3 regions of the Lysinibacillus sp. YS11 genome follow, and region 1 is predicted to be linked to each of the others. Evidence: riboswitches for the same ligand, from Rfam matches in the RefSeq annotation. Region 1 holds a riboswitch; each other region holds the start of a gene.

The links. Region 1 has a riboswitch for S-adenosylmethionine ahead of metK (methionine adenosyltransferase). Riboswitches for the same ligand answer to the same signal wherever they lie in the genome.
Region 2: it holds a riboswitch for S-adenosylmethionine, as region 1 does, so the genes downstream of both, LBYS11_RS20265 (bifunctional homocysteine S-methyltransferase/methylenetetrahydrofolate reductase) here and metK (methionine adenosyltransferase) in region 1, are expected to answer to the same signal.
Region 3: it holds a riboswitch for S-adenosylmethionine, as region 1 does, so the genes downstream of both, metA (homoserine O-acetyltransferase MetA) here and metK (methionine adenosyltransferase) in region 1, are expected to answer to the same signal.

What each region holds. Positions count from the first base shown of each region.
Region 1 covers NZ_CP026007.1:3,504,140-3,514,962, reverse strand. Annotated here, with positions in the region: gene LBYS11_RS17505 (M20 family metallopeptidase) at 1-36, shown strand, start outside; gene LBYS11_RS17500 (IclR family transcriptional regulator) at 171-932, shown strand; gene LBYS11_RS17495 (aminopeptidase) at 944-1,867, shown strand; gene LBYS11_RS17490 (NUDIX domain-containing protein) at 2,070-2,537, shown strand; gene LBYS11_RS17485 (alpha/beta hydrolase family protein) at 2,521-3,297, shown strand; gene pckA (phosphoenolpyruvate carboxykinase (ATP)) at 3,363-4,949, opposite strand; SAM riboswitch class I at 5,339-5,457, shown strand; gene metK (methionine adenosyltransferase) at 5,716-6,912, shown strand; gene LBYS11_RS17470 (gamma carbonic anhydrase) at 7,092-7,604, opposite strand; gene LBYS11_RS17465 (alpha/beta hydrolase) at 7,738-8,544, shown strand; gene LBYS11_RS17460 (alanine/glycine:cation symporter family protein) at 8,671-10,179, shown strand; gene LBYS11_RS17455 (tRNA 5-(aminomethyl)-2-thiouridylate-methyltransferase MnmM) at 10,241-10,819, opposite strand; gene LBYS11_RS17450 (tRNA modification radical SAM protein MnmL/YtqA) at 10,816-10,823, opposite strand, start outside.
Region 2 covers NZ_CP026007.1:4,037,997-4,048,819, reverse strand. Annotated here, with positions in the region: gene LBYS11_RS20285 (YdcF family protein) at 1-256, shown strand, start outside; gene LBYS11_RS20280 (tetratricopeptide repeat protein) at 329-1,615, shown strand; gene LBYS11_RS20275 (globin-coupled sensor protein) at 2,246-3,538, shown strand; partial or broken gene LBYS11_RS20270 (protoporphyrinogen oxidase) at 3,779-5,172, shown strand; SAM riboswitch class I at 5,272-5,372, shown strand; gene LBYS11_RS20265 (bifunctional homocysteine S-methyltransferase/methylenetetrahydrofolate reductase) at 5,462-7,309, shown strand; gene metH (methionine synthase) at 7,302-10,733, shown strand.
Region 3 covers NZ_CP026007.1:2,396,457-2,407,279, forward strand. Annotated here, with positions in the region: gene parE (DNA topoisomerase IV subunit B) at 1-74, opposite strand, end outside; gene plsY (glycerol-3-phosphate 1-O-acyltransferase PlsY) at 636-1,238, shown strand; gene LBYS11_RS11825 (HesB/YadR/YfhF family protein) at 1,258-1,548, shown strand; gene LBYS11_RS11830 (spore germination protein) at 1,737-3,281, shown strand; gene LBYS11_RS11835 (Ger(x)C family spore germination protein) at 3,307-4,506, shown strand; gene LBYS11_RS11840 (hypothetical protein) at 4,511-4,744, shown strand; gene LBYS11_RS11845 (GerAB/ArcD/ProY family transporter) at 4,776-5,924, shown strand; gene metA (homoserine O-acetyltransferase MetA) at 5,964-6,899, opposite strand; SAM riboswitch class I at 7,023-7,134, opposite strand; gene LBYS11_RS11855 (nucleotide excision repair endonuclease) at 7,338-7,709, shown strand; gene LBYS11_RS11860 (hypothetical protein) at 7,764-8,150, opposite strand; gene LBYS11_RS11865 (TrmB family transcriptional regulator) at 8,173-8,955, opposite strand; gene LBYS11_RS11870 (TSUP family transporter) at 9,081-9,851, shown strand; gene panF (sodium/pantothenate symporter) at 9,892-10,823, opposite strand, start outside.

The DNA.
Region 1 (10,823 bases):
ATAACTGCTGCTGTTGATTTCCTATATCAAAAGTAAGAGATTAGCTACTCTCTTACTTTTGATAAAGTGATATCAGGTGCTGACGGCTGCTAAATCTGTCGATTATTTCCCCCTTAAGAGAGAGATTTGCAGCCGTTTGTACAGATAAATAGTTCAGAAGGATGAGAGATATGCTAAAGACATTAAATTTATCAATTGCGGTTTTAAAAATGTTTACAAAGGAAAAACCCACATGGGGTGGTCGAGAGTTAGCACTGGCGATGAACATGAATCATACAAATTTATATCGCATTCTTGAAACCTTCGAAAATAATGGGTTTATAACAAAAGATCCTATAACAAAAAAATATTCTCTTGGTATTGCATTATGGGAAATAGGTATGAATATGTATGATTCATTAAACATAGATCAGCTATGTATGCCAGTTCTTGAGAAATTAAAGGATGTCACTGGTGAAACAGCTATTTTTACCGTACTGAATGGACTGGAAGCGTTAACATTACTGAAAGCAGAGCCTGTAAATAAGGTGAAGTTTACAGTTTCAAGAGGAAGTAGATCGCCACTGTATGTAGGAGCATCTTACCGTTCAATGCTTGCTTTTTTAAATGAAGAGCAAATTGCAAAGGTCATAGATGAACCATTAACAGCTTATACAAATAATACGATGACAGATGCCACAGAAATAAGGGCAGAGCTAGAAAAAATTAGAACATGTGGCTATGCACTTAGTAACAGTGAGTATTCGGTCGATGTATTGGCGCTAGCTATGCCTATATTTAATAGTGAGGAACAGGTCGTAGCGTCTATTACCGTTTCTGGACCAATTTATCGTTTTACAGAGCAACGTGTTCCTGATTTTTTGGGACCTTTAACGGAAGCTAGAAATGAAATAGAAGGAATTATTCGTAGATATCATTTGAATTTTAATTAAGGAGCCCTATTATGCATCATTTACATGATATTGCACTAAATGTTTTAAAAGGCAATTTAAATGTTCAATCTTCTGAGTCACTATTAATTTTGACAGATAGCCACAAACAAGACATCGCGAAAATTTTTTATGAAGCTGGACTGTCAATTACTGCAAATACAATGTTCATGGTGATGCCCCTGTTAGAGAAATCTGGGCAGGAGCCAATCCATGCAGTTTCTGAGCTTATGGCAAATGCCGATGTTACACTGTGTATTACTTCCCACTCACTAACACATACACTGGCTCGTAAACATGCCTGTGAAAAGGGTGGACGTGTAGCAACAATGCCAGGGGTAACATTGGAGATGCTGGAGCAAGGTGCCCTTCATGCAGATGCACAGGAGATCGAAGCTACGGTAGAAAAATATGTCCTTTTACTTAATACGACAAAAGATATTCGTATTGTCAAGGATGGTCATGAGCTGACGTTTAGTGTAGACGGCCGTTTCGGAATTCGTTCTACAGGGGTTATTCGTCAACCTGGTGAGTACGGGAATATTCCTTCAGGAGAATCGTATATTGCACCAATAGAAACATCTGCGAATGGAGAGATTTTAGTAGATGGCTCTATTGCTAATATTGGTGTTTTAAAGGAGCCATTATTATTAAAAATAAAGAATGGTCGCTTAGAAGAAGCAATCGGTCCTGATGGTCCACGACTACTGGCATTACTTGGTGAAGGCAATGGTAGAGTCATTGCAGAGTTTGGCATCGGAGCCAATAAAAGTGCTATCCTATGTGGCAATGTATTAGAGGATGAGAAGGTGTATGGGACCATCCATATCGCTTTTGGCAGTAATGCGCCATTTGGTGGAGCCAATGCGTCAGATGTTCATATTGATTGTGTTGTGAAAAGTCCTATCGTCTATTTTGACGGTCAGCAAGTAATCTAAAGAAAAGCGTGTCTTCCTATGAAGCACGCTTTTTTTCATGCTTTACAAGACTGTAGCTTAGGGTTGCTTGTCATTGTAGGTTTACAATATAGTTAATATAGATAGGAATAGGAATGATGATTAAATTCCGTCCATAAAATAGAAGTAATGATAAAGAAAGTAACTTTTGTTTTGCAACAAGAAAGAACGTGAGGTTGAAGAGATGTTAACATTTACAGATTTACATGGCCTACAAGTAGATTTGAGTTTTACAAGAGGCGAATTTAAAGTAGAACCTAAACACGTCCTTGTCCTTTTAAAGCATGAAAATAAATGGTTATGTACTGTCCATAAACGACGTGGTGTAGAAGTGCCAGGAGGGAAATTAGAAGAAGGGGAAACCTTAGAGGAGGCGGCGATTCGAGAAGTTTTTGAAGAGACGGGTGTTCATGTGAAAAATCTTCAATGGTTTGCAGAGTATGCAGTGTATGATGAAAACGTTTTTTGTAAATCCGTTTTCACTGCACAATTTTTGGCGCAAGAGGATATAGAATTTGATTTAGAGACGTCAGGCATGCTTTGGTTAACTGATGAAGAATTTGCTCAGCATCCTAACTTGAGTTTTCACATGAAGGATGAGGGGATGAAGAAAATGCTGGAGGAGCTGAAACATCGTGACACACAATGGTGATATTATCGAAAAACGCCCCTATCCTTCACCAAATCCAGCTATCCGTTTAACGGAAATAACCTATCTTTCACAGGGCTTACGTATAAAAGGATTATTAGCAGAGCCAAAGACTGAAGGTACATATGATGGCTTTTTATATTTAAGAGGCGGCATGCAAAGCATTGGGATGGTAAGACCCTCTCGTATTGCACAATTTGCGGCGCAGGGCTTTATCGTATTTGCCCCATATTATCGTGGGAATCGTGGGGGAGAGGGGCGTGACGAGTTTGCAGGGGCAGACCGTTACGATGCGGTCTATGCCGTAGATGTACTCAAACAATTCTGCAATGACAATATCCATGTTTTTGGTTTTTCACGAGGTGGTATTATGGCTCTGTGGACAGCTATTTTAAGAAGGGATATTACTTCTGTTGTAACATGGGCAGGTGTTTCTGATGCAACGGCCACTTATTGGGAACGTACAGATATGCGCAGAATGATGAAGCGTGTTATTGGAGGAACACCTAATCGTGTACCAGAAGCGTATGATGCAAGAACACCACTTTTTGAGATAGAGCGTATAACAGCTCCCGTTCTTATCATTCATGGCTATCGTGATGAAAATGTGGATATTGAACATGCCAGACAATTGGCATTTTTTTTAGAGGAAGCAAATAAATCATTCGAAACTTGGTATGATCTTAACTATGCACATCAATATCCACCAGCAAAAAATCGTGAAACTGTCCGTGCTCTTTGCAAGTGGATGAAACAACAATAAAGCATAGAGAAAACAAAAAGACAAAGGGAACGAATAAATTGTTCCCTTTGTCTTTTATATAGACGTTATTTTAATGGACCACCAAGTGTAGTGATGGCTTCAGAAACGTTTGAGAATTTCTTGAAGTTTTCGTTGAATAAGCCTGCAAGCTCAGCAGCTTTTGCATCGTATGCAGCTTTATCTGCCCAAGCTTCACGAGGATTTAACACTTCTGAAGGTACGCCTTCAACTGCTTTTGGAATGTGTAAACCAAACACAGCATCTTGTGTTGTTTCAACATCTGCTAATTTACCATCGATTGCTGCACGGACCATTGTACGTGTGTAAGATAGTTTCATACGGCTACCTGTGCCATATTCGCCACCAGTCCAACCAGTGTTTACTAAGTATACCTGTGCACCGTGCTCGTCAATTTTTTGTCCTAACATTTCTGCGTATACTGTTGCAGGAAGTGGAAGGAATGGAGACCCGAAGCAAGTAGAGAATACTGGTTCTGGCTCAGTCACACCACGTTCAGTTCCAGCAAGTTTAGAAGTGAACCCGCTTAGGAAGTGATACATCGCTTGTTCTTTTGTTAATTTACTGATTGGAGGTAATACGCCAAATGCATCAGCTGTTAGGAAGATGATTGTTTTTGGATGACCTGCAACAGAAGGATCAACGATATTTTCGATGTATTGGATTGGATAAGCTACACGTGTATTTTCTGTTAGTGAACCATCATCATAGTCACAAATACGAGTTTCTGGATCAACAGCTACGTTTTCTAATACAGAGCCGAAGCGGATTGCATTGTAGATTTCTGGTTCTTTTTCAGCAGAAAGGTTGATTGTTTTTGCATAGCAGCCACCCTCAATGTTGAATACACCATTATCAGACCAACCGTGTTCATCGTCACCGATTAGCTTACGATCAGGATCAGCTGATAACGTCGTTTTACCAGTACCAGATAGACCGAAGAATAACGCTACATCGCCAGCTTCACCAACGTTTGCTGAGCAGTGCATTGAAAGAATACCTTGTTGTGGTAATAAGTAGTTCATGATACCAAAGATAGATTTTTTCATTTCACCAGCATATTCTGTACCACCAATTAAAATAATTTTCTTTTCAAGTGATACGATGATGAATGTTTCAGAAGCAGTACCATCAACCGCAGGATCTGCTTTAAAGTTAGGAGCTGAGATGACAGTGAAGTCGGCAACATGAGAAGCTAATTCATCTGCTGTTGGACGGATAAATAATTGATGAGCAAAAAGATTGTGCCATGCGTATTCATTGATAACTTGAATGCTTAATTGTGAGTCTTTGTCAGCACCTGCAAAGCCTTTGAATACGAATAACTCGTCACGTTCTTTTAAATATTTTATTACTTTTACATATAGGTTATCGAACACTTCAGAAGAAATCGGTTGGTTGACTTTACCCCAGTCAATTTGATCTTTTGTGCTTTCTTCTTCTACCGTATATTTATCTTTAGGTGAACGACCAGTGTATTTGCCAGTTTCTGCACGAACTGCGCCATCTACTGTTAACATTGCTTCACCACGAGATGTAGCTTTTTCTGCTAATTGTGGTACTGAAAGTTGAACATTAATGTTACCGCCGTTTAATAATTCCTTCAGTTCGTTTGCAATTTCTACTGAATTCATCGATTAAATACCATCCTTTTTTATAGTATTCCCTTGATTTAGAGGGATTTTTTCTTAATTTCAAAAATAGTATAACACAATTGCTTAAATAATCTATACTAATTAAGAAATTATTTTAGAGTTTTTACCACTTTTCAATAAACTGACAAAAAATAATGTTTTTCGAGTAGAATACCATCAATCCTACTGTAATTAGGCACGAAAATTGAGCCACACATATGTTACCACAAGTAGCTAGGTATGTTGTAGGGATTAATTTGCTTCTATTTACATCATCATCCAAGTATGAAAAGTTTTTGTGTAATAAGTTCTTTCCTTTCTATACAGTAATACATAAGAAAATATTTGACAACGTTCGACCTTTTCAGTAACATGAGATTGAACGGATACTCTTATCCCGAGCTGGTGGAGGGTCAGGCCCTGTGAAACCCGGCAACCTGCATGAACTATTTCACGACATGCGTTGGTGCCAACCTGATGCAAGGGAACATCCCTTGAACGATAAGAGTGAAAGGTTACGCAGTCATTATTCCTTTCCTCATGTAAAGTAACGTGAGAAAAGGATTTTTTTATTGTTAAAAATCAATGTAAAGGTAAGTATATGTAGTTCTTTCCTTATTATAATGACGGATCTTTCGAAATCCTCGTGTTAAAAGCAGCAGTAACGGCTTGAGAGTTCAATCCTTAGGAGCGGACTTGACATGGGTAATGAGTACCGTATTCATACACAACTACTTATTGTAAGAGTATTTAGGAGGAAAACCAAATGACAAACCGTCGACTGTTTACATCAGAGAGTGTAACAGAAGGACATCCAGATAAGATTTGTGACCAAATCTCGGATGCCATTTTAGATGCTATTTTAGCAGAAGATCCAAATGCACGTGTAGCGTGTGAAACAACTGTAACAACAGGATTAGTATTAGTAGCAGGAGAAATTACTACTTCTACTTATGTGGATATTAAAGGTATTGTTCGTGACACTGTAGCTGAAATTGGCTATACACGAGGTAAATATGGCTTTGATGCTGAGAACTTAGCGGTGCTTGTGGCAATTGGCGAACAATCACCTGATATTGCTCAAGGTGTTGATCAGGCATTAGAGGCACGTGAAGGCTCTATGACAGATGCTGATATAGAAGCAATTGGTGCTGGTGACCAAGGCTTAATGTTTGGCTATGCATGTAATGAAACACCAGAGCTAATGCCATTACCAATTAGCTTGGCACACAAATTAGCACGCCGTTTAACAGAAGTACGTAAATCAAGTGAACTTGCCTATTTACGTCCTGATGGTAAAACGCAAGTAACGATTGAATATGATGACAATAATGTACCGGTTCGCGTGGATACAATTGTTATTTCAACACAGCATGATGAAGAAGCAACACTTGAACAAATTCAAGCAGATTTAAAAGAATTTGTTATTGCACCAGTTGTACCGAGTGAATTATTAGATGCTAATACGAAATACTTCATCAATCCAACTGGCCGTTTTGTAATTGGTGGGCCAAAAGGTGATGCTGGATTAACAGGACGTAAAATCATTGTTGATACATACGGTGGTTATGCACGTCACGGTGGTGGTGCCTTCTCAGGTAAGGATGCAACCAAGGTAGACCGTTCGGCGGCATATGCAGCACGTTATGTAGCGAAAAACATCGTAGCAGCTGGCTTAGCAGAGCGTGCTGAAGTGCAACTTGCCTATGCGATTGGCGTTGCTCAGCCTGTTTCCATTGCTGTCGATACATTTGGCACAGGTAGAGTGAAAGAAAGCGAGATCGTTGAATGGGTACGCGAGCTATTCGATTTACGCCCAGCAGGTATCATTAAAATGCTTGATCTTCGTCGTCCAATTTATAAACAAACTGCTGCGTATGGACATTTTGGTCGTACAGATTTAAATGTACCATGGGAGCAAATTGATAAAGCAGACGCGCTACGAGAAAAAGCACGTTTATAAACTATTGAACTAAAGTAATGAAGTCATTAGAAAATTATTCTGATGTATTAATAAGCAAAGGGGCAACATTGCTCCTTTTGTTTTTTTTACAAAAATACCTCGCTAGGATTCGTGAACATATTCGGTACACGAAAACGCGAGGGATTTTTTCGTTAGTATTGATTTTTTGTGTAGGTTATTTATTTCTGAAGTGATTTATAATATTGACCTTTTTCTGCGTATTCTCGTACGATGCGTTCCATATCCTCTTTATCTTCAGCATTTAATTCTCGGACAACTTTTGCTGGACGACCTAATGCTAAACTATTTGGAGGAATGACTTTACCAGGAGGTACTAGGCTTCCAGCTCCAATAAATGCACCTTCTCCAATCTCAGCTCCGTCTAAAATAATGGATCCCATACCGATTAAGGCATTTTTGCGAATTGTACAACTATGTAAAGTGACTTGGTGTCCAACTGTTACCTCATCTTCAATAATGAGCGGATATTTTGGGCTTTGGTGTAAACAGCAAAGATCCTGGATACTGACACGTTTACCAATAATCGTTGGGGAAACATCACCACGAATAACCGTATTAAACCAAATAGTTGTTTCGGCGCCAATTGTTACGTCGCCCGTAACAGTTGCGTAATCAGCAATGAAAACAGACGGATCGATCTTTGGCGTTTTATCTTTAAATGGATAAATCATGAAAATCGCCTCTTTTCTTTCTATAATGTAGTATTATCGTATCAAATACGCAACTTTATGGAAATATAAAATTAAAATGTGCTATTTATTTCGATATAATCAAAGTGTAATCATTTTTTAGGAGGACTATGTAATGTGGAAATGGGAAGCTGATGGACAAGCAAAAGCTGTGATTGCTATTCTTCATGGTGCTTATGAAAATCACCGTTGGTATGCATGGCTGATAGAGAAATTAAGATTAGAAGGCTTCCACATAGTCATGGGAGATTTACCGAATCATGGAGGTAATGCAAGGTTTGCTCGAGTCCATGATGAAGACTTCAAATTGTACAATAAGTATACAAGAAACCTGATTGAAAATGCTTTTTCATATAATTTACCAACCTTTGTAATAGGGCATGGACTAGGTGCAACATTAATCCTCCATACACTGCAAAAGAGACAATATGAATGTGCAGGCATTATTTTAACATCACCTTGGTTGCAACTAAAGCTATTACCAGGTAAATTAACAAATGCTTTAACAAGTCTAAGTGCGTTAACAGCCAATGTTAAGTTGACACATGATATTACATTAGAGAAATTAACGCGTAGTGTTGAAGGCAGAGAAGAAATGAAAGATGATGTACCCCTCATGTCTGTTGTTTCTGTGAAATGGTATCGAGAACTTCAGCAGATGATGAAAAATTTAGTGATGCTGCCTAAAGGTGAAATGCCTAATATGCCTATGCTAATTATGACAGCTGAGAAGGATAAAATTACGGACACTCGCCAAACTCGAAATTGGCTTCATCAACAGGAATTCACGGAATTTCAGTTTAAAGAATGGGCAAATTGTTATCATAATTTATTTCATGAGGGAGAGCGCGAAGAGATTTTTATGTATATACGAGATTTTATTAATAATGCTCTTCGAAGAATTGGTTATATAATTAAATAGGTTTATACCCTTCCATTTACTAGGTTACTTACTTAAATATTGTTACTTAAAAATAATATTGTAATTTTCAGAAAAGTGTAATACTATAATGACTTAAAGTAAGGTAATTCAAATTGGAGGGGTAAAATGGATGTAATTGTAGAGAAGTTGAATGGTATTTTATGGGGACCATGGTTTATTTATGGCATCTTATTAATTGGGTTATTTTTCTCAATTATTACAAGGTTCCTACAAGTAAGGCACATTAAAGATATGTTTGTTTTAATGTTTAAAGGGGAGAAGTCAGAAAAGGGAATATCTTCATTCCAAGCAATGTCTATCGCATTATCAGGACGTGTAGGTACAGGTAATATTGCTGGTACTGCGACAGCGATTGGAATGGGAGGACCTGGTGCTGTCTTTTGGATGTGGGCAATCGCTTTCATAGGTGCGGCTACCGCGTATGTAGAGTCAACATTAGCTCAAATCTATAAAGAAGAGAAAGATACAGAATATCGTGGTGGACCAGCCTTTTACATAGAAAAAGGAATGGGCCAAAAATGGTTTGCAGTTATTTTTGCTGTGGCGGCTTTAATAGCAATGTTAATTTTGATGCCTGGTGTGCAGTCGAATGCCATCGCAGGTGCTGTTGAAAACGCTTTCGGTTTGGAAACATGGATCACAGGACTTATTATTGTTGTTTTATTAGGTGCTATTATCATCGGGGGTGTTAAATCAATCGCAAATGCTGCCCAGATTATTGTACCGTTTATGGCATTAGCCTATATCATTATGGCCATTATCATTATTTTTATGAATATTTCACAAGTACCAACGGTTATCGGATTAATTTTTTCTAGTGCATTTGGGGCTCAAGAAATTTTTGGAGGCATTATTGGTTCAGCGATTGCTTGGGGTGTTAAACGTGGAATTTACTCTAATGAGGCTGGTCAAGGAACTGGTGCTCACCCTGCGGCAGCTGCGGAAGTATCACATCCTGCTAAGCAAGGAATTGTACAAGCGGCGTCTGTTTATATTGATACATTATTAATTTGTTCTGCTACGGCATTTATGATTTTATTTACAGGCATGTACAATGTACAAGATGAAAAGGCAGCTGAGGGAGCAGATCCATTTATCCATATTGGAGAATTTAATAGTGGTGGATTAGCAGGCGATGAGCAAATGACTTTTGCGAAAAGTATTGAAGCAGGTGCAGCCTATACACAATATGCAGTTGACTCATCATTACCTGGCTTTGGTGCTCCATTTGTAGCCATTGCGTTATTCTTCTTTGCCTTTACAACAATCATGGCTTACTACTATATTGCAGAGACAAATGTCGCTTACTTATTTAGAGGTAGCACAGAAAAGGTATTCATTTGGATTGCGAAAATTGCCATTTTAGTTGCAGCTTTTTATGGTACAATCCGTACGTCTGGTCTGGCATGGGCAATGGGAGATGTAGGTCTTGGTTTGATGGTTTGGATTAACGTTATAGCTATTTTAATTATCATGAAACCAGCTATTGTCGCATTAAAAGATTACGAGAAACAGAAAAAAGAAGGAAAAGACCCAGTCTTTGATCCTCGTAAACTAGGAATTAAAGGTGCAGATTTCTGGGTTGACTATAATGAAAAACGCAATAACAAGTAGATAAAGAGCAAGGCGATCAGCTAGTTTGATAGAAACTAGCTGATCGCCTTTTAGCATGTAATTATTGAATAGGATGTTCTTTCATTTTCTCTAATGCAATGACGAAGGGTGGATCATTTTGTTGATTTAGAAATGCATATTTTAAGACATGAACATATTTTTGTGGCAGTTGGCTTACATAATCAATGACCTTATCACGCTCTTCTTTTCCACCTGGATGACCATGATAAATAACAAGAACAATCAAACCGCCCACTTTTAAGAGCTTTAATATATTCTCAATGGCTTGGATTGTTGTATTAGGTCTTGTAATAATATCATGGTTGCTACCAGGTAAATAGCCGAGATTGAAGATTGCCGCAGTTACTGGCTTGTGTACAAACTGTGTAACTTCTTCATGCCCTTTATTTAAAACGAGTGCTCGATGTTCTAAACCATGATCTAAAAGTCGGAGGAGTGTCGCGTCAACCGCCTCTTTTTGGACATCAAAGGCATAAACTTGCCCTTCATCCCCAACAAGCTGTGCCAGAAACAATGTGTCATGGCCGTTTCCAGCAGTTGCATCAACAACTGTATCTCCCTCTTTTATATTATCTTTTAATAACTGCTGGGCATATTGTAAAACGCGTTGTAGTATCATTTCA
Region 2 (10,823 bases), 530 kb from region 1:
GGACCACCATTCTCATGGAGAGAACTATCGTTCCATTTTTGTTACGAATAATTTCCATGTGTTTCGCGCAAGTATTTATGCTAGGAAAGCAGCATTAGATGCCGAGGGGATTGGCTCAAAAACTGCTTTTTACTATGTTCCTAATGCATTCACACGAGAATTTATAGGTTTATTAGCCATGTATAAATGGACCCATGTCACAGTATTTTTAATTATTACGCTATTCGTAGGCTTACTATTGAGAGCATATGTGTAACCAAACTTCAACTGTCTTCCATATAATAGTGGTAAGGCAGTTTTTTTACATAGTGTGCAAGGGAGGAAAATAATGTACGAGCAAATTTTAGCCAAGCGAAATAAAGAACGAATAATTTCCCTACAAAATCTTACACAAACTCAAGATCAGTGGTTTGCTCAAAATATAAAATTACTTACATTCGCTGAAGTTAACCTAACAGCCTTGCAGAAAATACTGTATCAAGTAGTACGAGGGTTATTAAAAGAACAGCAACAACGTCATTTACAGATTGTCCATACAGTGCAATCTCAATCGATACAGGAGAATGTATTAACGCTGTTGGCAGAATATGATGATGTCTTGCGCGATGCCATTCCACAGCCTATCTATATACTCATTTGGCAAATTTCTTCGCTAGAAAAGTTAAAAAACAGTATAGAAGTAGTAGATGATGTGCTTGATATTGTAGAGTGGTATTTTCGCCATCAAGATGAACAAGTTGCTGCTCTAGATGAAGAGGACTTAGATCATGAGCTCATTATTGATTTGTATAAAGAAGCGGTTGAAGAGCAGGATGGGGATGCCCAATATCAACTGGGTGAATACTATAATTCTAGAGAGGGTAAACATTTTCAACCTGAAAAATCATTGAAATGGTTTGAGCTAGCCGCTGCCCAGGGAAATGCAGATGCTCAATATATGCTTGGGAATTTTTGCTTTGGGGGCATAGGTATGGAGGAAAATTATTCCCTTGCCTTTTCATACTATGAAAAAGCAGCTTTGCAGGGACATGCGGATGCTGCCAATAATTTAGCAGATATGTACTTTAATGGCGAGGGCGTAGCAACGAATTATACATTAGCAAAAAAATGGTTTGATTATGCTGCACAAAAGAATGTGGCAGAGGCAATGTTTACGTTAGGAATAATTTATGAGCAGGGGTTAGGCGTTGAGGTAGATGAGAAAGAAGCTTTTAACGCCTATAAAAAATCAGCTGAGGCAGGGTATGTGGAAGCACAATATCGACTTGGTGGAATTTATTTAGAGGGGCGCTTAGGCCAAGCGAAAGATGTCAATCGTGGTCTGTTTTGGTATGAAAGAGCTGCGGAGCAATATCATGTAGACGCCTTTTATGATTTAGGTTATATATGGAGTAATGGTCTGGCAGGAATACGCAATCTCGAAAAAGGTATTCATTGGTTTAAGCAGGCTGCACTTCAAGGAGATGTGGAAGCCAAGCTACAGTTGGGGCATATTTTTAATAAAGATACAGGGTTAGATAGAAATCTGAAAGAAGCTATTAAATGGTATGGACTCGCGGCAGATGCAGGATCCGAAGAAGCGGCTAAAATATTACAGGAACTTAAAGGATTGTAAATTTAGTGTTAAAAAAACATAGGCTTTTAGAATCGTTTATGTTGCTACGGTATGAGGGTATTTTGGTCTAAAATAGACTGCTGTTTACGAGTATTTAGATAGATCATGATTGAGGATAAAAAATATTAGTATAGTGAAATTTGAAGATGATCGATAAAAAAGTAGAATAAATATAAAGCAAGTAAGCATAATAAACAAAAAAATAGTTAAAAAAGCTACCCAATAATATTGTGGTAGCTTTTTTATAGTTTATTACGCTTTATTTAACAACAAGGACTTTTTATACATTTTGTGTAAAATAATGGTATTAATAAGATTGACAGTCATTTATAAAATGATTAATGTAAATGAGTGATTTTGAAAAGAAGCATACGTAAATAATTTACTGTTAGTCATGTAGGGACTATATCTGTTTGCTGAGAGCAAATGACCTTAGGATAAATTGAGCAAATGGGTACCCGACATACTTTTGGAGGAAGTTTGTCATACGGAATTGCGCTATCGAATGTAACCATTAAATCTGACTAATCAGATTTTATCGGTATTTTTTCGTGTATCCATCAATATGTTAAAAGGGATTTGATGTTTCTCAGCCTGATGAAAGTAAACGGAATGAAAGAGGGAAGATGTGTGATTTTTCAAAAACAAAGAAAGACGAAGGTATTGGATTTACAGCAATACACAGTGAAAATGGATTTGTCCTCTCGTCAATCGATGGCGAAGCAAATTGAAATGCTGAACTTAACGAAGAACGACTTACAATATTTAAAAGCTTTCCAGCCAATAGTTATGGATAATGTAGATCACATCGTAAACCGTTTTTACAACATGATTGGAACAGAGCATCATTTGGTAGATATTATCAGTCATCATAGTTCTGTAGAAAAGCTTAAAGTAACATTACGGCAACATATTATTGAAATGTTTAACGGAACCATTGATGAGATGTATTACCAAAGGCGTGTAAAAATTGCAAAGGTGCATGTCCACATTGGGCTTAGAACACAGTGGTATATCTGCGCTTTCCAAGATTTATCGATATCATTTATTGATTTAGTCGAAAAAAATATAGAATTTCCACAAGATCAATTTAATACGATCAGAGCTATATCGAAAATTTGTAATTTTGAGCAACAACTCGTTTTAGAAGCTTTTGAAAACACTGTGGAACAACTGAAAGAAAAAATGGTTCATGAAAAAGAAGCGATTGAACGACAGATTGTAGATTCTTCGGAAGCACTTGCAGCTATCTCGCAGGAAACCAATAATTCATTTTGCTGCTTAAGTAAGCAATCTGACGAAATTAAACATTTGGCAAAAAAATCACTCGATGTGTCTACGCTGGCTGAAAACCAAGCACTTGAGGGTCGCAAGCGTTTAAAAAATCAATCACAAAATATGCTCAATATTAGTCATTCTCTTCATGATATAGAAGAGAATATTGAACAATTATCAGGTATGTCTAAGGAAATGGAAACAATTATGAGTGTTGTGACCAATATTGCGAATCAAACGAATCTTTTGGCTTTAAATGCTGCAATTGAAGCAGCACGTGCTGGGGAAGCGGGAAAGGGCTTTAGCGTAGTGGCCGATGAAGTACGTAAATTATCAATTCAGACAAAAGAATCTGTTACAGCGGTGGCTTTGTTATTGAAAAAGACAGGTGAACGAACAGAGAAATTAGAGTATTCTTTGACCAACATTCAAGATGAAGTTGCAGCAGGTGAAGAAAATATGTTACAAACTGAAGGCCAATTTACGAGTATATTGGGAGCCATGACAGAAGCAAAAGATCAAAATGAGTGTATGGCAACAAAAATACAAGCAATTGTAGGCATATTAAGTGAATTAGGCACTTCATTTACTGAGGTAACAAATTCAGCTGAAAAATTAGCGAGCTTTGCGCAAAATTTAAAAGGATAGACTACTAACATTTACATTCTATTTTTCATATTTTTAGACGTAATAAACACTATAGTACCTATTTAAATGTTTGTTGTGAAGTTATCGCTATAGAGAATCAATTTTATAGAGATTCAGAAAGTAAGAGCTATTTCACTGATGAAATAGCTCTATTTTTGCTAAATTTGTAAAGGGTTTAACGTAATTTTCAATGAAAAAAGGATTATACTGTAGAAAGAATGAATAATAGGGGCGGTTATGATGAAAACAGTTGTTGTTTTAGGCGGCGGTATTACAGGACTATGTACAATGCATTATTTGCAACGTCAAGTGAAGGAACATAATTTAGATGTTCGTCTAGTGCTTATAGAAAAAAATACATATTTAGGAGGCAAATTATATTCAGCACATGAACAAGGTTTCATCATGGAAACGGGTGCTGATTCTATTGTAGCCCGTCATCAAGGCGTTATGGAACTCGTGCAGGAGCTTGATTTTGAGGCGGAATTAGTTTACAACGAAACAGGTATTTCTTATATTTATACGAATAATGAGTTACATGCTATTCCGGCAGATTCAACTTTCGGAATACCGATGAGTGTAGCATCCTTAGAGGAAAGTACACTTATTTCCGAGCAGGGAAAAAAGAAGCGTTGAAGGATTTAACATTGCCAAACAATGGCTTCACAAAGGAAAGTTCTATCGGTGAATTTTTAACTTACTATTTAGGAGAGGAACTGGTGAAAAATCAAATTGCACCAGTCCTTGCAGGTGTTTATTCGGGAGATTTACATCAGCTTTCTATTGGCTCTACTTTACCGTATTTAATTGATTATAAGAATGATTTTGGAAGTATTATTAAAGGCTTTGATGCGAATCGTGAGCAATTTGTTAAAGCAGCGAACAAAAAATTTATATCCTTTAAAAATGGTTTATCTTCTTTAATTGATCGACTTGAACAAACCTTATCCGATGTAGAAATTATCAAGGGTGTTACTACACTAAATGTTCAAAAACAAGATAAGAACTACACAATTTCCTTAGCTAATGGTGAAATTATTGAGTCAGATTATGTCGTTTTAGCATTACCGAACGAAACTGTACAAAATCTGCTACAGGATGAATCTTTAAACCGCTATTTTGACCAATTTACGACAGCGTCAGCGATTACTATCTATTTGGGTTTTGATGTGCCAGACGCTAAATTGCCAGCAGATGGAACGGGCTATATTGTTTCCCATAATTCAGACGTAACTTGTAATGCAGCAACTTGGACTAGTCGTAAATGGAAGCATACATCGAAAGAAAATAAATTACTTGTGCGACTCTTTTATAAGAGCATCAATCCAGCCTATGAGCAACTACGCGCCATGACGGATGAAGAATTAGCAGCAGTTGCTTTAGAAGATGTGAGAAAGAGCCTAGGAATAGAGGAGCAGCCAACCGTTGTGAATGTAACAAAATGGATTGATCAAATGCCTAAATATGATCTAGCGCATCGTGAAGCATTACAAGGATTACTACAAGAATTACATGAGAAATATCCTAATTTATCGATTGCAGGGTGCTCGTATTTTGGCGTAGGTATTGGTGCTTGCATTCAAAACGGGAAAAAAATTGGTGAAGAGCTTGCAAAGGAACTTGCCAATTTCTAAGGTTTTAAGTGGAAAAAAACTTTGTTATGTGAAATAGTCTTGACTCATTCGTCAGTAAACGATATGATTCTTTTAATTATTTAAAAAATTCATACTTAATTCTTATCAAGAGAAGCAGAGGGACTGGCCCATTGAAGCTTCAGCAACCAACTTTATTGTCAGGTGCTAAATCCAGAAGACCGTTGAGTCGAAGATGAGAAGGAACAACAATGATGAATCGTTAAAGCCTTCTTTTTTTATGAAAGAAGGCTTTTTATTATATAGAGACATAGGAAGAGAGGCTAATTTTATGGGATTGCTTGAAAGGTTAAAAACGCATGTATTGACGGCAGACGGTGCAATAGGCACAGTGCTATATGGCTATGGATTGGAGTATTGCCATGAGGAAATGAATGTTCAGAGACCCGAGTTAATTGAAAAGATTCATAGAGAATATATTGCGGCTGGTGCTGACATCATTCAAACGAATACGTACGGTGCAAATGCCATTAAATTAGCTCGCTATGGATTGGAATCACGTGTCCAACAATTTAATGAAGCTGCTATCACCATCGCAAAACGAGCAGCGGCTGATGGCGGTCAATTTGTTTTAGGAACAATTGGTGGTATTCGGGGAATTCGTAAAAGTGATGCAACCTTGGATGAAATATTAGCGACTATTGAAGAACAAGCAAGCGTCTTACTTGCAGGGAATCCAGATGGCCTTTTACTTGAAACTTATTATGATTTTGAAGAATTAACAGCAACCTTAAAGATGCTACGAGAAAAAACAAAATTGCCGATTATTGCACAAGTTTCTATGCATGAGCCCGGTGTTCTACAAAATGGGATGTCTTTAAATAATGCTCTCCATGAGCTTGAAGCTCTAGGTGCTGATATTGTTGGTGTCAATTGTCGACTAGGTCCACACCATACAATTCAGGCATTTGAAGGTGTAGAACTTCCTAATAAGGCATTTATGTCGGCCTATCCAAATGCATCACTTCTGGACTTAGAGGATGGGCGTGTCGTTTATGAATCAGAAGCTGATTATTTTGGTCGAGCGGCTGTTGAATTGCGTGATCAAGGTGTACGTTTAATAGGGGGCTGCTGTGGTACAACACCCAAACATATTACAGCAGCAAAGAAGTATTTAGAAGAGTTATCACCGGTTCAGGAGAAGCATGCGAAGCCTAAAAAGATTGAGATTGTTCGGGAAGCGGAGCCAACAAAGTATGAGCCTCTTCATGAAAAGGTTAAACGTGAACGCTCTGTCATAGTAGAGTTGGATACGCCTAGACATTTAGAGATTGATGGGTTCCTTGAAGGAGCAAAGCAATTATATGATGCAGGTGCAGATGTAGTTATGATGGCAGACAATTCATTGGCCTCTCCACGTATTAGCAATATTGCAATGGGCGCATTGTTGAAGAGCTCACATGGTGTACGCCCACTAACTCATATTACATGTCGAGACCGTAATTTAATTGGTCTACAATCTCATTTAATGGGGTTAAATGCTTTAGGTATTCATGATGTGTTGGCCGTTACGGGTGATCCAACAAAAGTAGGAGATTTCCCAGGTGCGACAAGTGTTTATGATGTATCTTCCATGGAGCTAATCCAATTAATTAAGCAATTAAATGAAGGGGTCTCTTTCTCAGGTAAGCCACTTCGTAAAAAAGCAAATTTTTCAGTTGCTGCTGCATTTAATCCAAACGTCCGTGTGTTAGATCGTGCTGTGACACGCTTGGAGAAGAAAATTGAGCATGGGGCAGACTACTTCATTTCTCAACCAGTATATACGATAGAGAAAATTGTAGAGATTTATGAGGCAACAAAGCATTTACAAGCTCCAATTTACATCGGTATTATGCCTGTTACGAGTTATAAAAGCGCTGAATTTTTACATCATGAAGTGCCAGGTATCAAATTATCTGAAGATGCCTTAACAAGAATGAAAGCATGTGGAGAAGATAAAGAAAAGGCAACATTGGAAGGGATTGCTATTGCCAAAGAATTAGTAGAAGTGGCTACGCAATATTTCAATGGGATTTACCTTATTACACCATTTTTACGTTACGATGTGACACTAGAGTTGATGAAATATATAAAGCAATTGGATGAACAGAAAAAAGGAGTAAGTATACATGGCTAAGCACTCGATTGAAGAGCAACTAGAGAAACGTATTTTAATTCTTGATGGCGCAATGGGAACAATGCTACAAAATGAAAATTTATCAGCAGAGGATTTTGGTGGCGAGGAACTTGATGGCTGTAATGAAAATCTTGTGCTTACTAGACCAGATGTTATTGAAAAAATTCACCATAAATACTTAGAGGCAGGCGCAGATATTATTTGTACAAATACATTTGGTGGGACGCCTCTTGTGTTAAATGAATATGATCTTGGCACAAAAGCAGAAGTAATTAATAAGCGTGCAGTGGAAATTGCTCGACAAGCAGTGGATCGTTATTCCACATCGGATTGGCCACGTTTTGTTGCAGGGGCTATGGGGCCAACAACAAAAACGTTATCAGTAACAGGTGGTATTACATTTGAAGAGCTAGAGGAAAATTTTTATGTACAGGCAAAAGCTTTAATTGAGGCAGGAGCCGACGTTTTGTTATTAGAAACAAGTCAGGATATGCTCAATGTCAAAGCAGGCACACTTGGCGTAAAGCGCGCTTTTGCATCAACGGGAAAAGAGCTACCTGTCATGATTTCAGGAACAATAGAACCGATGGGTACAACGCTTGCAGGGCAAACAATTGATGCCTTTTATATTTCGATCGAGCATATTAAACCATTATCAGTTGGCCTAAACTGTGCGACGGGACCTGAGTTTATGACGGATCACATTCGTTCATTAGCAGAGCTTTCAACAGGCTATATTAGCTGTTACCCAAATGCTGGCTTACCAGATGAAGAAGGGTGTTATCATGAATCACCAGAATCGCTATCGCAAAAATTAAAAGGTTTTGCAGAAAAGGGTTGGCTTAATATTGTAGGTGGATGTTGTGGGACGACACCCGCTCATATTGCAGCCATTCGTGAGATCTTAAAAGATGAAAAACCTCGTCAATTACCAGAAAAAACACATGGTCATGCGGTATCAGGAATTGAACCGTTATTGTATGACGATTCTATGCGTCCGTTATTTATTGGGGAGAGAACAAATGTTATCGGCTCTCGTAAATTTAAGAATTTAATCATTGATGGAAAGTTTGAGGAGGCCGCAGAGATTGCACGTGCTCAAGTTAAAAATGGTGCACATGTTATCGATATTTGTTTAGCCAACCCTGATCGTGATGAATTAGCCGATATACGTGGATTTATGCAGGAGGTTGTAAAAAAGGTTAAGGTGCCTCTTGTGATTGACTCAACTGATGAAAAAGTAATTGAGGAAGCATTAAAGTTTTCTCAAGGGAAAGCCATCATTAACTCTATTAATCTAGAGGATGGTGAAGAACGGTTTGATGCAGTGTTACCACTGGTGAAAAAATATGGTGCATCATTAGTTGTTGGAACGATAGATGAAAAGGGAATGGCGGTTGACCGTCATCGAAAGCTTGAAATTGCCGAACGCTCCTATCAACTTTTAACGGAGAAATGGGGAATTGCACCAGAGGATATCATTTTCGACCCATTAATGTTCCCTGTAGGAACGGGCGATGAGCAGTATATTGGTTCAGCTTTGGAAACGATTGAAGGCATTCGACTCATCAAAGAAAAATTGCCGCAGACATTGACGGTACTTGGCGTAAGTAATATTTCATTTGGCTTACCACCAGTTGGCCGTGAAGTACTGAATGCTGTCTACCTCTATCATTGTACACAGGCAGGCTTAGATTATGCCATTGTTAATACAGAGAAATTGGAGCGTTACGCATCCATACCGGAAGAGGAAATTAAACTCGCAAATGACCTGCTCTTTAATACAAATGATGAAACATTAGCAGTGTTTACAGATTTTTATCGTGATAAAAAGAAGGAAAAAACGGAAGCCGATATTCCGAAAACGGTTGAAGGTCGTTTAGCTTACTATATATTAGAAGGAACTAAAGAAGGGCTAATTGAGGATTTAGACGCTGCACGGGAAATCTTCGAGGCGCCGCTTGATATAATTAATGGTCCTTTAATGGAGGGCATGGCTGAGGTAGGTAGATTATTTAATGATAATCAACTCATTGTAGCAGAGGTTTTACAATCAGCAGGGGTGATGAAGGCCGCTGTTGCTCATTTAGAGCAATTCATGGAGAAGGATGAAGAGAGTGCTGGGAAAGGGAAAATGGTCCTTGCTACGGTAAAAGGTGATGTTCACGATATTGGGAAAAACCTTGTTGATATTATATTAAGTAATAATGGCTATAAGGTTGTCGATTTGGGCATTAAAGTAACCCCTGCCCAATTGATTGAAGCAATTCGTAAGGAAAAACCAGATTTTATTGGGCTGTCAGGTTTACTCGTGAAATCAGCGCAACAGATGGTAATTACTGCTCAGGATTTTAAAGAGGCGGGAATTGATGTACCTATTTTAGTTGGTGGAGCTGCACTTTCTCGTCGTTTTACTGAAACAAAAATTGCAGATGAATATGGCGGTCCTGTTATTTATGCAAAGGATGCTATGCAAGGCTTAGAGCAAGCGAATCTATTAATGGGTGAAGGGACACGTGAAAAATTCTTAGCAGAAATTGAAGAATCCCGTCAAAAACGTTTAGAGGCCGATGAAAAACGAGCTGCTCGTCCTGCAAAAGAGGTAACAATAAAGCCCGCACGAACAGTAAAGGGAGCGCCTGTATTTTTACCAGCTGATTTACGACGTCATGTGAAAAAAGACTATTCTGTATCGCATTTATATCCTTATGTTAATATGCGTACTTTATTGGGACACCATTTAGGCTTGAAAGGGCAGGTTCAGCAATTGCTTGATGCGGGTGATTCAAGAGCAACAGAGCTAAAGGATTTAGTAGATGATTATTTGAAAAGTGATCTATTAAAGCCATCAGGTTTGTATCAATTTTTCCCTGCTCAAGCAGATGGTGATGATGTCGTTGTGTATGATCCAGCTGATAGTAAGACGGAAATTGAACGTTTTACCTTCCCTCGTCAGCAGGTGGAACCATTTTTATGTCTTGCAGATTTCTTAAAAACGGTAGAGAGCGGTGAAATGGACTATATTGCGCTTATGGTTGTAACAGCAGGTCAAGGAGTAATGGCTACAGCTCACCAGTTAAAAGAGGATGGGAAATTCCTTGAAAGTCATGCCTTGCAATCTACTGCTTTAGAATTAGCAGAGGGCTTTGCTGAACGTATGCATCAGGAAATTCGTGACCAATGGGGCTTCCCTGATGCAACAGATTTCACTATGAGAGATCGTTTTGCTGCAAAATATCAGGGGCAACGCTTTTCATTCGGATATCCTGCATGTCCTAACTTGGAGGATCAAGAAAAACTATTCGGCTTGTTAAAACCTGAGGATATTGGCGTCCATCTTACAGAAGGCTTTATGATGGAGCCAGAAGCATCTGTATCTGCAATCGTTTTTGCTCATCCTGATGCTCGCTACTTCAATGTTTAAGGCATAAAATAAGAGATAGATAGTCCATTCATTGACTATCTATCTCTGTTTCATTGTAGATGATAATGATTTGGTTAAGGGAAGTGAGCA
Region 3 (10,823 bases), 1.1 Mb from region 1:
CGTACCGCTTCTAATCCTTCTAATACTTGTATAGCGTCATCATTATAGACGCTAGGTGACTGTTTATTCGTCAAAAAAATTCCCCTCCAAAAAACAAACACATGTTCTATTTATGTTCTCATCCTAATAATAATAGCATTTCCTGTCAATAGCTAGCGACAGGTCCAATAAAATTTTAAAATTTGCTCACAGTTTTGATCTTTTTTATTAATAGTAAACATCTTCAACAGTTGCTTAAAATTGGTATTTGAGCAAGACAGACTGCTTCTAGCTTCCATCATCATTTGACGCATTGAAGCCTACTTAGTTGCAAAATAAAGTTGTGATGCTTGCAAATAAAAGCACACTAACTCGTGCCTTGCGATTAAACAGGATAAAGTTAGACTTCTATTCTACCAAAGGAATGAGCGATTGACAAAATTGCCATTTTGCCTATATTTTTATAAAGGTTTTAGTGCTTCCTACAAATTTATGTCTAAAAGCCTAGTCCTCACTAATAGATTCTCTTTTGTATTGATTCAAGACTTCGGATGAAATCTCCTTCATAACATTGTAGATTAGCAAGAAAAAGTGTAAAATACTTGTTACAAACTATTAGTACCAAGTGATGGACTATGAATGAAAGGAGTCCAACTATGATCAATGGACTTATTATTTTATGTGCTTATCTAATCGGCTCTATACCTTCTGGATTATGGATAGGCAAAATTTTTTATAATACCGATATTCGTGAACACGGGAGCGGTAATCTTGGTGCGACCAATACTTTTAGAACATTAGGGAAAAAGGCTGGTATTATTGTTACGGTGATGGATGTCTTAAAAGGAACTGCCGCTGTCTTACTCGTGACACTTCCTGTTTTCTCTGATACTACACTCCACTCTTTATTACTGGGTCTTGTCGCTGTTATCGGTCATATGTTCCCGATCTTTGCCAACTTCCGTGGTGGGAAAGCTGTGGCAACGTCAGCTGGTGTATTATTAGGCTATTCTTGGCCACTCTTTGTCCTACTATTTATTACCTTTATTGTGACATTAAAAATCACAAAAATCGTCAGCTTAACATCAATGATAGCCGCTTTAGTAGCGCTTATCTATGCAATCGTTTATTATTTTATTACAGGTGACTTTGCATTAGGCATCTTGGTAGCCTTTTTATTTACCTTTATTATTTATCGTCACCGTGCCAATATTGCTCGTATTAAAAACGGCACCGAACCAAAGGTAAAATGGCTGTAGGAAGAGAGGAGCATTTGAAATGAATATTGCATTGACAGATGAAGCCCTACAATGGTTCAAACATGAAATGGAAGTTGAACCTGGTGATACAATTCGTTTTTATGCACGTTATGGTGGCTCAAGTCCGTTTCACGAAGGCTTTTCACTAGGAATGACACGTGAGGAACCTATTGCCATAGGTGTGCAAACAGAAATTGATGGTGTTATCTATTACATTGATGAGAAAGATCTTTGGTTCTTTAACGATCACAATTTACATGTTGATGTTGATACAAGTAATGATGAATTACAATACGACTATCGTACATAAAGCAGTCTGTCCTTTCCATACATGAAAGGACAGACTGTTTTTTTATTTATTACAAAACAAGACACACGAAAGTTGCAAGGAATGTGATATTGCCACAAATAGCTAGATTTTTCATATCTCTTTCGTTTATCTCTCAAAAAAATTGTCCATTCTAAAGGTAATGAACGACCATTTGAGGAGGAAAACACATGTCCATGTCTAACAATAACGAGACCTCCCCATCCCATACAACGAACGATTTATTGTATACTTCCCTATCTAAAAATATAAAAATCATTCAACAATCACTAGGGCATAGTAATGATATTATCATACGTGAAATTGCGATTGGAGAAACTGATCCCCATAGCCTCGCCATTATTTCCATTGATGGCTTATCGGATAAAACGACTATTTCTGATTCTGTTATCGATAAACTGATGGCAAATATTGAAGAAGAACAAGATATTGAAATAACAACCATTAATCAATATGTTCGGAATTCCTATTTAACGGTAGGCGATGTGACGAATATTGAGCATTTCACAACACTCTACAATGCCATTCTCAATGGTGAAACGGTTATTTTATTAGATGGCTTTGCCGAAGGGATTGTGACAAGTACTAGAAGTGCCAAGGATCGAGCTGTCACAGAGCCATCGACGGAATCCGTAATTCGCGGACCGAGGGAATCCTTTACGGAAACCTTGCGTACGAATACAGCGCTCATTCGTCGCAAAATAAAAAGTCCGAATCTCTGGATAAAATCACGCGTTATCGGAGATGTGACACAAACAGATGTAGCAGTGATGTATATAAATGGCATCGCCAGTGACAAAATCGTCGCAGAGGTATTGGCTCGATTAGATCGTATTAATATTGATGGCATTCTGGAAAGTGGCTATATTGAGGATTTTATTCAAGACTCAAAAAACTCTATGTTTCCTACCGTCTACAACTCTGAACGACCTGATGTCATCGCAGGTGAATTATTAGATGGCAAAGTGGCGATTCTAGTTGATGGCACACCTTTTGTCTTAGTCGTTCCAGCGCTATTTACATCCTTTTTACAATCAGCAGAAGATTATTATCAGCATTGGATGATTAGCTCACTTGTACGTATCTTGCGTTTCTTTGGTATCAGTCTAGCATTAGTAGCACCATCCTTGTATGTGGCGATTACTACCTTTCATCAGGAAATGCTACCGACACCCATGTTAATTAGCATTGCTTCACAAAGGGAAGGCGTACCCTTTCCTGCAGTAGTAGAAGCGCTTATTATGGAGGTTGCCTTTGAGGTCTTAAGGGAAGCTGGACTTCGTATGCCTCGAACAATCGGTCCTGCGGTATCCATCGTAGGTACTTTAGTTATTGGTCAGGCAGCAGTTGATGCAGGCGTCGTTTCCGCTGTAATGGTAATTATTGTAGCCTTAACAGCGATTTGTAGCTTTCTATTCCCTGCCTATGGCTTATCGAATACGATTCGTGTACTACGTTTCCCATTAATGATTTTAGCTGCTATGTTTGGTTTATTCGGTGTAATGTTTGGCATTATGCTAATTATTCTTCATCTATGTAGCATTCGTTCATTTGGTGTACCTTATTTAAGCCCATTCGCACCGTTGGTATTACAGGATCAGAAGGATGCGTTTCTGCTGTTCCCGCGTAGAAAGTTACTTACACGACCTCGTTTGGTCAATCAAAAAAATATTGTTAGAGGACATAAATATATCAATGTAAAAAGCAGGAAATAACAACTGGATAAATGAGGAATGAAATATGGCAAAAATAAACTGGATTTGCTTACTATGTATCCTCACAATACTGTTAAGTGGCTGCTGGAGTAAGCGTGAATTAAATGAATTGGCCATAGTCGTAGCATTTGGCATTGACAAAATAGATGAGGAATATGAAATTACAGTTCAAATTGTTGATCCTAGTGAAGTCTCAGTGCGCCAAGCTTCCACTCAACGCTCTCCTGTCGTTAGCTATCATTCGAGAGGCGAGACCATCTTTGAAGCCATTCGGAAAATGACGACTATTGCAGCTCGAAAACCTTATTTTGCCCACCTTCAAGTGGTTGTATTAGGGGAAGATCTCGCGAAAGAAGGCATTAGTGATGCACTTGATTTAATTGTAAGGGACCATGAATTTCGTAAGGATTTCGACGTCATTATGTCTCACGAAGCAACAGCGAAGGAAGTATTAAATGTACTAACACCCATCGAAAAAGTTCCTGCAAATAAAATCTTGAATTCCCTTGATGTCTCTGAAAAGGCTTGGGGCTCCACGATAGCTGTTAATATTGATGAATTAGTCAATACGTTAACCAATAAGCATAAAGGGGCGTTAATTTCTGCTATTGAAGTTCATGGCGATAAGAAATTAGGTGTAGATCAAACAAATGTGCAACGTGTTAAAACACCTGTGCTATTACGTTATACAGGTTTAGCAGTATTTAAAGGGGATAAATATATAGGGCTACTGACTGAAAGCGAAAGCAAAAGTATTAGTTTTCTTAATGACAAAATTCAAAGTACGATAGAAATCATCGCCTGTCCTAATAAAGGGACCTTGTCTACTGAAATCACCCAATCCACTACAAAGGTGAAAGGGTCATTTAAAAACGGGAAACCGAAAATCGATGTCCATATTAATGTAGAGCAGAATGTTGGAGAGGTCGAATGTGATATCGATCTTACCAAAAATAAATCGATTGATTACGTTAATAAAAAAACAGCCCAGGGGATTGATGACCGCATTGAAAAAACAGTAGAGAAAATTCAACAGCAATATGAAGTCGATGTTTTTGGATTTGGGGATGCCCTACATCGGGCAGATCCAAAGCAGTGGAAAAAAATTAAGGATGACTGGACTTCCATTTTTCCAGATTTAGCAGTGGCTGTTCATGTAAAGGTAACAACCCAAGGTTCAGGTACGATGCAAAATTCATTATTAAACAAGCCAAAGGAGGAGTAATGAGATGGTACTAGCAGTAGCTATCTTGATTATTGCAATCATTGTTGCTCTTGTTTTTATTCCAAAGCTAAAAAAGCAACAGGATAGAAAAGCCATTATTGTATTCTCCTTTTTGCTATTTATTGGAACGGCTTTAAATATGGGGATTGCCCTTAAAATCCATATTCCTAGCCCATTAGATTTGATTACCTTTATCTTCACACCGATTAGGGATTACATTGTGTCATTCACAAAATAGAAAGATGGACTGAGAAACGGAGGGTAGCTTGATGGAAAAAGAGATAATTAGTTCAAGACAGTTTACAATCGTTACCTTTCTCTATTCTATCGGTACAGCGATTTTAATTATCCCTTCGAGTATTACTGGTGCCTCTAAGCAAGATGCTTGGATAGCGGCAAGCATTGGTGTTCTGCTCAGTTTACTGGTTCTAAAATTATTTTTAACACTGGCCAATCAAACACCGTCCCTAAACTTTATCGAGGCCAATGAAAAAATTCTTGGGCGTTTTTTCGGGAAAATCACAGCGATTTGTTTCCTGATTATGACCTTTCTTTCGGCTGGAGAATTACTTTATTTTATCGGTATTTTCATGAAAACGGAAGTTATGCCAGAGACACCGACATTAGCATTTGCCCTACTGTTCAGTATCCTTATTATGTATGCCGCTTATTTAGGGATTGAGACCTTTGCCCGTTCGGCAGAAATCCTCTTCCCATTGTTTATCTTTATTTTTATTTTTTTCGTCATTAGTATTACCCCTCAAATTACATTTGAGAATATTCAGCCTCTACTAGAAGCGACCAAAGCATCTATGTTTTATAGTATTGCACGCTTTATGAGTATCTTTTCCTTTCCATTAATTGTATTATTGATGCTCTATCCTACTGGCGTCAATGTACAGCCGTCTGCACAGAAAGGGCTATATATTGGGGCAATCCTTGGCGGAATCGTCTTAGTTACGTTGATTGTCCTATCGATTCTTGTATTAGGTCCTGAAAACACTGCATCAAGGACATTTCCTAGCTATGCCTTAGCGCAAAGAATATCTATAGGGAATTTTTTACAGCGCATAGAAATCATTATGGCATTTATGTGGATTACGTCTATATATATTCGTACATTTATGTATTTCTATACGACCGTTGTTGGCCTTGCACAAATTTTGAAGATTAAGGATCATCGTCCGCTTATTATACCGATGGGTATAATTGTCATTGGACTTTCTCAAATTGTTCATCCAGATATTGTGCATTCTACTAATTATAATAATGAAATTTGGCCAATCTTTTCCTTTATTTTCACCATTTTATTACCCATACTTTTGTTGATTGTGGTAGTTATTCGCAATCGTAAATCCAAGGCTCAAAAAAACGAAACACCTCAGCAGGAAACAGAAGATGACAATCAAAAAGTCTAATTTCTTCTAAGCTAGAAAAGAAATTAGACTTTTTATTAATTAAATATGATATTCGATTTCATCTACAAAATCCCATTCATATGGTGTTTCTTGGTAAACATAGTAGTTCAACCAGTTAGAGAATAATAGATGCGTATGGGCACGCCATGTATTCATCGGCACTTGTGTCGGATCGTCATTCGGGAAGTAGTTTACAGGAACGGCGATATCTATGCCCTTCGCCACATCGCGACTATATTCATCGGCTAGCGTTGTCGCATCATACTCTAGATGCCCCGTAATCATAATATTTTTATTATCTTTTGATTGTACAATAAATACCCCAGCATCCTCTGAATAGGATAATAATCGTAGATCTGGATGATTGCGAACCTCGTCAATCGAAACAGATGTATAGCGTGAATGAGGTGCAGTAAATAAATCACTAAAGCCACGTACCAAATCTACAGTTAAATCTGTAATCACATGGGAATAGACGCCTGAGCATTTAGCAGAAAGCTCAACCTTCCCAATGCCATAATGATGATACAATGCAGCCTGTGCCCCCCAACATATATGTAGCACGGATGTCACATTCTTTTTAGACCAATCCATAATTTCTGAAATTTCCTGCCAATAGTTGACCTCTTCAAAAGCCATTTTTTCTACTGGCGCACCAGTTATAATCATACCATCATAGCGTCGGTGTCGAATCTGATTGAACGTTGTGTAGAAAAGCTGCAAATGGGATTTACTCACATTTTTAGACTCGTGTGTGGCTGTATTCAAAAAGGTAATATTGACTTGTAATGGTGTATTCCCCAATAAACGTAATAATTGGAGCTCTGTTTTTTCTTTTTCAGGCATTAAATTTAATATTAATATATTTAATGGACGGATTTGCTGTGTTTTCGCACGATCTTCTTCCATGACGAAGATTTTTTCCTCACGTAAATGTTCTCCAGCTGGTAAATTTTTCGGAATATTAATTGGCATCTTGCTTTCCCCTCTCTATAATCACTCTCTTTTAGCAAATCTTGCTTGCGTAGGATGCAACGAAATTAAAAAATCCTCCTCATTCCATACGAGATAGAATGAGAAGGATTTTTTTCACGTCCACTCTTATCTCTCAAAGGAAAAAATCCTTTGCTGGAATTAGCACCTTTCTAACGATTGTTAGAGGTTGCTGAAGCGTCATCGGGCCAAATCCCTCAGCTTCTCTTGATAAGATTATTTAATTATCTTGAATTGTAACATGAACTTGTTAGAATATCAATAATTCATAGAATATTTTGTGATTCACGCGCATGTTTCTTGGTCATTTGATGTACACTAAGCTTGCTATCTGTGGGGTTTCTACATTTAAAATTTATGGTAAACATGCCGTAATTATGTTACCATATACTTTTAGTAAGAGAGAGGAACGTGAATAGTTTGATTAAAATTGAATTTCCAAAACCAGATCTAGTAATCCGTCAACGTGAACAAGATTTAAAACCAGGTGATGTGCCGATCACACCTTACTTTGGTTTTATTGACTTCCATAAAATCACACGTGATAAAGGCGGCATTTTCTTATTCTATAATGACAAGAATGAGCTATTGTTTGTTGGGAAAGCACGTAAAATTCGTCAACGTATTAAAAAACATTTCGAGGATAATGTATCTCCGATGAAAAACCATCGTGATGAAGTGTTCAAAATTGAAGTCTATGAAGTAGAAGATCCAATGGAACGTGAAATTTACGAAACATATGCGATTAATACTTTCCGCTCTAAATATAACGTAGACAAAGTCTTTTATTAGACATCACGTAAAGAAACCGAAATCTCATTTCTAAAGGGATTTCGGTTTCTTTTATCACATAATGGTCATACGATCAATTGGCGTACTCTGACCGTTTATTCGCAAATCAATGGTATCCAGCTCAGGATTCTTGACGGTGATTTTAAAAACATAGGGTTGAGCCTCTTTCCTTTGCTCGCTGCCTTCTTCTAACTGGATAATAAGCCTATTTCCCTCAGCTGTAATACTTGCCAATACATTCCCTTTTGAATAATAAACAAGGTAATATGGAGCATCCTTTTCATGCAATAGTTGTATTCTTTCATTAGAAACGATATTTTTCTGGACATTATCTGGGACAACCGTTAGCTCATGAATCGTTGGTGGATCGGTAGGTGGTGTAGCATTACAGGCTCCTAGCATTAGTAGGCTCATTAAACCTAGCAACACGAATTTTTTCAAGTTCCTCCCCTTCCTTATACGACTATTCTAAGAAAAAAGCTTTACGCTCCTTAGCAATCCAGTCTTCTAACTCCTGATCATCACGTTTTACTAACCGATTGATGAGCACATCATGCCATATATAATCCTCTAACAAATAAATATGAACCGGATCATTGGTGATAAAGGCCGTCTCTTGGGTAGATGGAGAATGACCATAAATCATTTCCTGACCATCTATCGATAAGATAAACCAATGCGGTGTAGACGCTTTTTTTGTATAATGTGTGGCTCTATGCTGGTCAATTGAGGCGAGATGCTCTCCTACATACAACGTAATGCCATGAACAGGAACATGCAGCGCCACCTCTTGCAAATCTTCACGTAAGGCATCATACATATCTTCCCACATCGACAGCATCACTTTTTTCTTCGCCTTCTTTAGAAGTGACTGACAATAGTTGATAATGGATTCCTTGCCCTTCAGCATGACCACTTTAGGCTCAGCTTCCTGTACTTTTTCCTCTAATTTCTCTAATTTCCCGCTTATAGACGTAAAATTCGACTCCCAGCGCTGTTGCATTTGCTGTAAGAACACAGACACAGGCATTGCCGAATAGGTCGTTTGTTCTGCGGTCTCTTCTTTTAACACGATGCCCTTTTCTACAAGGATATTTAAAATATCATACACTCTTGCACGTGGTATGCCAGAATTTTTACTAACCTGATAAGCACTGACATGACTTTGCTGAACAAGTGCCGTATAGGCCTTCGCTTCATATTCTGTAAAACCCATTTCTTTCAGCTGGGTGATTAATTCCTCCATGTAATCCCTCCATTATCTTTATTATAGGCTACCAATGTGAAGATTTGCCAATGAAAAAATGGGGTTTACAGCGTAAATAAAATTAGTTACTATTTCAGTAGTAACTAATTATAAAGAGGTGTCATATGTTGTTTGAAATCGATGTACATATTCTCATACTATTAATTTCTTTTGGATTTCTGGCGGCTTTTGTTGACTCAGTAGTGGGAGGGGGCGGTTTAATTTCACTACCAGCCTTACTATTTGTTGGGCTCAATCCAGCTGCTGCGGTTGCCACGAACAAACTAGCAGGAGCTATGGGCTCGCTCACTTCCTCTATTTCTTTCTATCGTTCTGGCCAGCTGGACATTCGCTCTGTCCTCAAATATTTTCCACTAGCATTTATCGGATCATTATGTGGTGCTTGGACTGTGCATCTGATTAATCCAGCATTACTAAAGCCATTAATGCTTGTTATGCTGGCGGCTGTTGGGGTATATACGATCTTTAAAAAGGATTGGGGTGCCGTCTCTACCGTAAAAAATCTATCTAAAAAACATTTGTTTTTATTTATGCTGCTATTATTTGCTATTGGTTTTTATGATGGATTTCTTGGTCCTGGCACAGGGTCGTTTTTAATCTTTAGCTTCTTATTGGTAGGCTTCGATTTTTTAAAGGCGGCTGGTAATGCGAAGTTTTTAAATTTGGCGAGTAATGTGGCTGGTGTTTGTATGTTTGCTTACTTAGGTCAAATTCATTATGTTTATGGTCTAGTCATGGGCATTGCGCAAATTGGTGGGGCTATGCTTGGCTCACGGATGGCAATCAAGAAAGGAAGTGGCTTTGTCCGCACACTATTTATTGTCGTTACAATGACATTACTTGCGAAAAATGCCTATGATTTTATGATGCATTAAAATAAACGCCACAGAATTTGAAATCTGTGGCGTTTTGGCGTTAAATCATAAGCTTTTCGTTTTTAAATTTATGACTAGTGGACAAACTGACAATCACAAAAATAAAGAAGGATGCGACAATTGGTATCGTGACTGTATGCATACCAAAGACAGAAGGATAAAACCGATCAATCATAATATACAACAACATGCCTGAAATCATTGACGCAATCGCTCCGTATTTATTCGCTTTTTTCCAATACAATCCTAAAACGACTGTCCAAATAAAGACAGCCTCTAGTCCACCGAAGGCAAATAAGTTCAACCACACTAATAAATCAGGTGGATTGAGTGCAAAGATGACAACGGCTAGGCCAATGACTGTTGTTACAATAAAGCTTGCACGCTTTATCTCTGCATCACTAGCTTTCGGCTTCATATAATTTAAATAGATATCTTTGACAACTGTAGAGCTGACAAGCATTAGTAAAGCATTAACCGTAGACATTGTCGCAGCCATTGGTGCAGCTAAAACGATTCCTGCTAAAAATGGCGGTAATACCTTCAACGTCAGGAGCGGCATGACTTTATCACCAATCTCAATGCCCGGTAAGACAGGTCGGGCTAACACCCCAATTAAATGCATGCCAAACATGATTGTCCCTATGGCAATCGTGCCAATAAGAATCGCTTGATGCATACTTTTGGAATCCTTATAGCTCATCGCACGAACCGCAATTTGCGGAAGTCCTACAACCCCTACACCAATGAGAATCCAAAATGTTGAGACATACAGAGGCGTTAAATCTCCTTGTGCGCCAAATGGTGACACAAAGTCAGGATTTTCAGCGACCAGTGAGGCCATTATATTGTCGATGCCTCCACCTGCCACAATGGTGCCGATTAATAAAATAATTGTACCAATCACCATAATTGAACCTTGGACCGTATCTGTAAGTGCAACCGCACGGAAGCCTCCGATAATCACATATA